DNA from 2 places in the Streptomyces sp. NPDC029139 genome. Region 2 is predicted to be linked to the other one. Evidence: predicted binding sites of a transcription regulator. Region 2 holds the regulator's gene; the other holds the start of a gene.

Region 1 (3,410 bases), on a different contig from region 2:
CCGATCCGGATGGATCAGAAGTCCATGTCACCGCCCGGCATGCCGCCGCCGGCCGGCGCGGACGCCTTCTCCGGCTTGTCGGCGATGACGGCCTCGGTGGTGAGGAACAGCGCGGCGATGGAGGCCGCGTTCTGCAGGGCGGAACGCGTCACCTTCGCCGGGTCGATGATGCCCTCGGCGATGAGGTCCACGTACTCGTTGGTCGCGGCGTTGAGGCCGTGGCCGACGGGCAGGTTGCGGACCTTCTCCGCCACGACGCCGCCCTCGAGGCCGGCGTTGACGGCGATCTGCTTCAGCGGAGCCTCGAGCGCCAGCTTGACGATGTTGGCACCGGTGGCCTCGTCGCCCGACAGGTCCAGCTCGAGCTTCTCGAAGACCGAGGAGGCCTGGAGCAGGGCCACGCCACCACCGGCGACGATGCCCTCCTCGACGGCCGCCTTCGCGTTGCGAACGGCGTCCTCGATGCGGTGCTTGCGCTCCTTGAGCTCGACCTCGGTCGCGGCACCGGCCTTGATGACCGCAACACCGCCGGCGAGCTTCGCCAGGCGCTCCTGCAGCTTCTCGCGGTCGTAGTCGCTGTCCGAGTTCTCGATCTCGGCGCGGATCTGGTTGACGCGGCCGGCGACCTGGTCGCTCTCACCGGCACCGTCGACGATCGTGGTCTCGTCCTTGGTGATGACGACCTTGCGGGCGCGGCCCAGCAGGTCCAGGCCGGCGTTCTCGAGCTTGAGGCCGACCTCCTCGGAGATGACCGTGCCGCCCGTGAGGATGGCGATGTCGTTCAGCATGGCCTTGCGGCGGTCGCCGAAGCCCGGGGCCTTGACCGCGACGGACTTGAAGGTGCCGCGGATCTTGTTGACGACCAGGGTCGACAGGGCCTCGCCCTCGACGTCCTCGGCGATGATCAGCAGCGGCTTGCCCGACTGCATGACCTTCTCCAGGAGCGGGAGCAGGTCCTTCACGGAGGAGATCTTGGAGTTGACGATCAGGATGTACGGGTCGTCCAGGGACGCCTCCATACGCTCCATGTCGGTGGCGAAGTACGCCGAGATGTAGCCCTTGTCGAAGCGCATACCCTCGGTGAGCTCCAGCTCCAGACCGAAGGTCTGGGACTCCTCGACGGTGATGACGCCTTCCTTGCCGACCTTGTCCATCGCCTCGGCGATGAGCTCGCCGATCTGGGTGTCGGCGGCGGAGATGGAGGCCGTGGAAGCGATCTGCTCCTTGGTCTCGACATCCTTCGCCTGCTCGAGCAGGGCGCCCGAGACGGCCTCGACGGCCTTCTCGATGCCGCGCTTGAGCGCCATCGGGTTGGCGCCGGCCGCCACGTTGCGCAGGCCCTCGCGGACGAGCGCCTGGGCGAGGACGGTCGCGGTGGTCGTACCGTCACCGGCGACGTCGTCCGTCTTCTTGGCGACTTCCTTGACCAGCTCGGCGCCGATCTTCTCGTACGGGTCCTCGAGCTCGATCTCCTTGGCGATGGACACGCCATCGTTGGTGATCGTGGGGGCGCCCCACTTCTTCTCGAGGACGACGTTGCGACCCTTGGGGCCAAGGGTGACCTTGACGGCGTCGGCGAGCTGGTTCATCCCGCGCTCGAGACCGCGCCGTGCCTCCTCGTCGAACGCGATGATCTTGGCCATGTGAAGTGGTCCTCCCGGACATGGGGTGGATAACGCTCCAGGACCGCGCCGACGCCCGCGACGGACGGCCTGCGTGCCCGATGGTTCCTTGCCCCACCTGGCCGCGGGCCTCGTCTGCCCGATCCTCGTAAGCACTCTCACCTTCAGAGTGCTAACGCCAATGATTAGCACTCGACCCAGGAGAGTGCAAGGCCGTCCCGAAGGGACGTCGATGAGGGGTGGCGGTCGGGCGACGGGCGGGGGCAAGCGCCTCTCGATGATCGGGACCGGGTTCGTGGAGGCCCACCGAGGCTGTCCGGACACGCACGAGGGGTCCGCATCCTGGTCAGGATGCGGACCCCTCGGCGTGAGAACGCGTGAGTGCGTACGTGGTGGCCGATCGCGCCGTGCTCAGACGGCGAGCTTGACCATGTCCGCCTGCGGACCCTTCTGGCCCTGCGAGATCTCGAACTCGACCCGCTGACCCTCTTCAAGGGTGCGGTAACCGTCCATCTGGATCGCGCTGTAGTGGACGAATACATCCGCACCACCGTCGACCGCGATGAAGCCGTAGCCCTTCTCCGCGTTGAACCACTTGACGGTGCCCTGAGCCATGCCTAACTCCCCTATTACTGGCCCTTGCGCGGGACCGCACTTCGCGGACCCGGGTCAGACCCTGCGCCGGAACGCGTCGACCGCGGCTGAATGTATCTGCCCAACTGCCCTCTGCAACAGGGCAATCGAGCGAGAATTCTGGGCGCGGCGTAAAGGGGAATTCGGGAGAATTCACTGAATTCCGGGGCAAGTCGGGCCCGGCAAAGTACGCAGAAGGTACACAACACTCGAACACTTTGGCTGCATCTTGTCGCGCACGGACGCATTCTCATATGCGCCTGGCATGAGCAGCGAAGGGAAGCCGGGGGGACTTCCCCAACTCTACCGCGCTCAACCATGCAGAATTGCCCCCTCCGCTTCCCGGGCGGAGAGGGCAATTCGGTTACGGCGGGTAATGCACGGGCTCAGCAGCCGCCGGCGACCGCCGGGATGATCGAGACGCCGGCGCCGTCCGGCGTCGCCGTGTCCAGGCCCTGCTCGAAACGGACGTCGTCGTCGTTGACGTACACGTTCACGAAGCGGCGCAGCTTGCCCTGGTCGTCCAGGACGCGGGCCGCGATGCCCGTGTGGTTCTTCTCCAGGTCGGCGATGACCTCGGAGAGGGTCGCGCCCTCGGCCGCGACCTCGGCCTGGCCGCCGGTGTAGGTACGGAGGATGGTGGGGATGCGGACCTTGACGCTCATGTGGTGGTGCTGCCTTCCGTGACGAGGGGGGTCAGTGGGCCAGGCCGGCGTCGCGGAACGCGTCGAGGCTCGGGCGGATGGTGGCGGTGGCCTGAGAGGTATCGGCCACCGCGTCCAGGGTCTTGAGGCCGTCGCCGGTGTTGAGCACGACCGTGGTCAGGCTCGGGTCGATGAGCCCGGCCTCGACCAGCTTCTTGGTCACGCCGACGGTCACGCCGCCCGCCGTCTCGGCGAAGATGCCCTCGGTACGGGCCAGGATCTTGATCGCCTCGACGACCTGCTCGTCGTTCACGTCCTCCACCGCACCCCCCGTGCGGCGCGCGATGTCCAGGACGTACGGGCCGTCGGCCGGGTTGCCGATCGCCAGGGACTTGGCGATGGTGTTCGGCTTCTGGGGCCGTACGACGTCGTGACCGGCCTTGAAGGCCGCCGACACCGGCGAGCAGCCCTCGGCCTGGGCGCCGAAGATCTTGTACGGCTTGTCCTCGAC
Region 2 (3,410 bases):
CCCGCCCGCTGTCCGGGCAGCCGAGCTGCGTCTCGTACCAGGTGGCCTCACCGGCGAGCTGGTGCCGGTACACCTCTACGGCGGCGGGGTCCGTGGGCTGGCCGCTCTGGGGCATGAAGAGGTTGACCCCGAAGGGCTGCCCGGTCAGCCCGCGCACCTGCTTGATCTCCTGGTACAGCCCGCCGGCGGTCTTGTACCCCCCGGCGAGGAAGCCGAGTCCGCCGGCCTCGCAGACGGCGCCGACGAGTTCCGGGCAGGACGCGCCACCCGCCATGGGGGCCTGCACGATCGGGTACCGGGAGAGACCGTTCAGCGCGGTGGACATGCGGGCATCGTTTCATGACGTCGGTCGGGGACCGAATCGGTGGTTCCGGTGGTACGGGAAAGGGGCGCCGCCCGCGATGACGCGGGCGCCGCCCCTCCTCCGTGACGTTTTCGACCGGCCGTCGAACCGTCGTGCCTACCGGCCGTTGAACGCGTCCTTCAGGCGCGAGAACAGCCCCTGCTGCCCGGGCTGGAACTGGCCCGTCGGCCGCTCCTCGCCGCGCAGCTTCGCCAGTTCGCGCAGCAGCCGCTCCTGCTCGGCGTCGAGCTTCGACGGCGTCGTCACCTCGACGTGCACGATCAGGTCGCCGCGACCGCCGCCGCGCAGGTGCGTGATGCCGCGCCCGTGCAGCGGGATCGACTGCCCGGACTGCGTGCCCGGGCGGATGTCGACCTCCTCGACGCCGTCGAGCGTCTGCAGCGGCACCTTCGTGCCGAGCGCGCCCGCCGTCATCGGGATGGTGACCGTGCAGTGCAGGTCGTCGCCGCGCCGCTGGAAGGTCTCGTGCGGGACCTCGTGGATCTCGACGTACAGGTCACCGGCCGGGCCGCCGCCGGGGCCGACCTCGCCCTCGCCGGCCAGCTGGATGCGGGTGCCGTTGTCGACACCGGCCGGGATCTTCACGGTCAGCGTGCGACGCGAGCGGACCCGGCCGTCGCCCGCGCACTCGGGGCACGGGGTGGGGACGACGGTGCCGAAGCCCTGGCACTGGGGGCAGGGGCGGGAGGTCATGACCTGGCCCAGGAAGGACCGGGTGACCTGCGAGACCTCACCGCGGCCGCGGCACATGTCACAGGTCTGCGCGGAGGTGCCGGGTGCGGCGCCCTCGCCCGAACAGGTCGTACAGACGACGGCCGTGTCGACCTGGATGTCCTTGGTCGTGCCGAAGGCTGCCTCGTTGAGGTCGATCTCCAGCCGGATCATCGCGTCCTGGCCGCGGCGGGTGCGCGAGCGCGGCCCGCGCTGCGACGCCGTACCGAAGAAGGCGTCCATGATGTCCGAGAAGTTTCCGAAGCCGCCCTGGCCGAAGCCACCGGCTCCGCCGCCACCGCCGGACGCGGACAGCGGGTCGCCTCCGAGGTCGTAGACCTGCTTCTTCTGCGGGTCCGACAACACCTCGTAGGCGGCGTTGATCTCCTTGAAGCGCTCCTGCGTCTTCGGATCGGGATTGACATCCGGGTGCAGCTCGCGCGCGAGCCGACGGAATGCCTTCTTGATCTCGTCCTGGGACGCGTCGCGGCGCACGCCGAGTACGGCGTAGTAGTCCGTGGCCACTTACGACTCCGCCAGGATCTGTCCGACGTAACGTGCCACTGCGCGTACCGCTCCCATCGTTCCGGGGTAGTCCATGCGGGTCGGTCCGACCACGCCGAGTTTGGCGACTGCCTCGTCGCCCGAACCGTAGCCGACCGCGACGACGGACGTGGAGGTGAGCCCTTCGTGGGCGTTCTCGTGCCCGATCCGTACGGTCATGCCCGAGTCCTTGGCCTCGCCGAGAAGCTTGAGGAGCACGACCTGCTCCTCGAGTGCTTCCAGCACCGGCCTGATCGTGAGGGGGAAGTCATGGCCGAAGCGGGTGAGATTGGCGGTGCCGCCGATCATCAGCCGCTCCTCGTGCTCCTCCACCAGCGTTTCGAGCAGGGTGGCGAGCACCGTCGACACCGTGCCGCGGTCCTCCGTCTCCTCGAACGACTCCGGAAGATCCTGCACCAGCTGCGGCACGTCCGCGAAACGGCGGCCGACCACCCGGCTGTTGAGCCGGGCCCGCAGGTCGGCGAGCGAGGCCTCGCCGAACGGCGCGGGGCAGTCGATCATCCGCTGCTCCACCCGGCCCGTGTCCGTGATCAGCACGAGCATCAGGCGGGCGGGCGCGAGCGAGAGCAGCTCCACGTGCCGGACCGTCGAGCGGGTCAGCGACGGGTACTGCACGACGGCGACCTGCCGGGTCAGCTGCGCGAGCAGCCGGACCGTACGGCCGACGACGTCGTCGAGGTCGACCGCGCCGTCGAGGAAGTTGTGGATCGCGCGCCGCTCGGGCGTCGACAGCGGCTTGACGCCGGCGAGCCGGTCGACGAAGAGGCGGTAGCCCTTGTCGGTCGGGATGCGTCCGGCGCTGGTGTGAGGCTGGGCGATGTAGCCCTCGTCCTCCAGGACAGCCATGTCGTTGCGCACGGTGGCGGGCGAGACGCCGAGCTTGTGACGCTCCGTGAGCGCCTTGGAGCCGACCGGCTCCTCCGTCCCGACATAGTCCTGGACGATGGCACGGAGCACCTCGAGTCTGCGTTCGCTGAGCATCGCGCACACCTCCAGCTGTCGTATCGGTTTGCTCCGCTTTTGGCACTCGCCCTGCCCGAGTGCCAGGAATCCCCCGGCCAGTGTACGGCGGCGGGCATCGCTCCTGGCAAGGAGGCCGCTTCGGAGGTCGCGTCGTAGCGGATAGCGTCGCGGTATGGATGTCGCTTGGGAAGAGTTCGGCTGGGAGCGGCTCGCGGACGGGGTGGGCCGGCGCCGCCTGCCCGGCTGGGACGCCACGGTGGGCCTGGTGCTGGGCGAGAAGGGGGTCCTGCTCTACGACACGGGCTCCACGATCCTGGAGGGCGCCGAGCTGCGGGCCCAGATCGAGGCGCTGACCGGCGGGCGAAGAGTGACGCACATCGCACTGAGCCACCCGCACTTCGATCATGTGCTGGGCACGGCGGTGTTCGCCGGGGCGGAGGTGTACGGCGCGGTGGGCGTCGACGAGCTGCTGCGGCGGGAGGGGCAGGAGCTGTTCACGGACGCGGTACGCCAGGGGGTGGACCCGGCGGCCGCGGCGGAGGCGGTCGACGTCCTGGTGGCCCCCCACCACACCGTGTCGGGCGAGTGGACGCTGGACCTGGGCGGCCGCCAGGTGCTGCTCGCGAACGTCGGGCCGGGACACACCGGCCACGATCTGGTGCTCCTCGTCCCCGCCGGCACGGAGGAGATCGTGTTCTGCGGCGACCTGGTCGAGGAGTCGGGCGAGCCGCAGGCGGGCCCCGACGCGATCCCGGCGCGCTGGCCGGACGCCCTGGACCGGCTTCTGGGTCTGGGCGGGGAGGCAGCG

What was found. Region 2 encodes HrcA, which represses chaperone genes, less so after heat shock. Its sites were predicted from a motif close to TTNGCACTCNGNNNNNCNGAGTGCNAA; they were not measured.
Region 1: a site for HrcA is predicted at 1,808-1,834, ahead of groL (chaperonin GroEL). Genes of this name have one in related genera too.

What each region holds. Positions count from the first base shown of each region.
Region 1 covers NZ_JBVHWN010000010.1:125,378-128,787, reverse strand. Annotated here, with positions in the region: gene groL (chaperonin GroEL) at 15-1,643, opposite strand; gene ACZ4VW_RS22450 (cold-shock protein) at 2,034-2,237, opposite strand; gene ACZ4VW_RS22445 (MoaD/ThiS family protein) at 2,642-2,920, opposite strand; gene thrC (threonine synthase) at 2,952-3,410, opposite strand, start outside.
Region 2 covers NZ_JBVHWN010000005.1:23,518-26,927, forward strand. Annotated here, with positions in the region: gene ACZ4VW_RS14135 (nitronate monooxygenase) at 1-325, opposite strand, end outside; gene dnaJ (molecular chaperone DnaJ) at 461-1,600, opposite strand; gene hrcA (heat-inducible transcriptional repressor HrcA) at 1,601-2,620, opposite strand; gene ACZ4VW_RS14150 (MBL fold metallo-hydrolase) at 2,775-3,410, shown strand, end outside.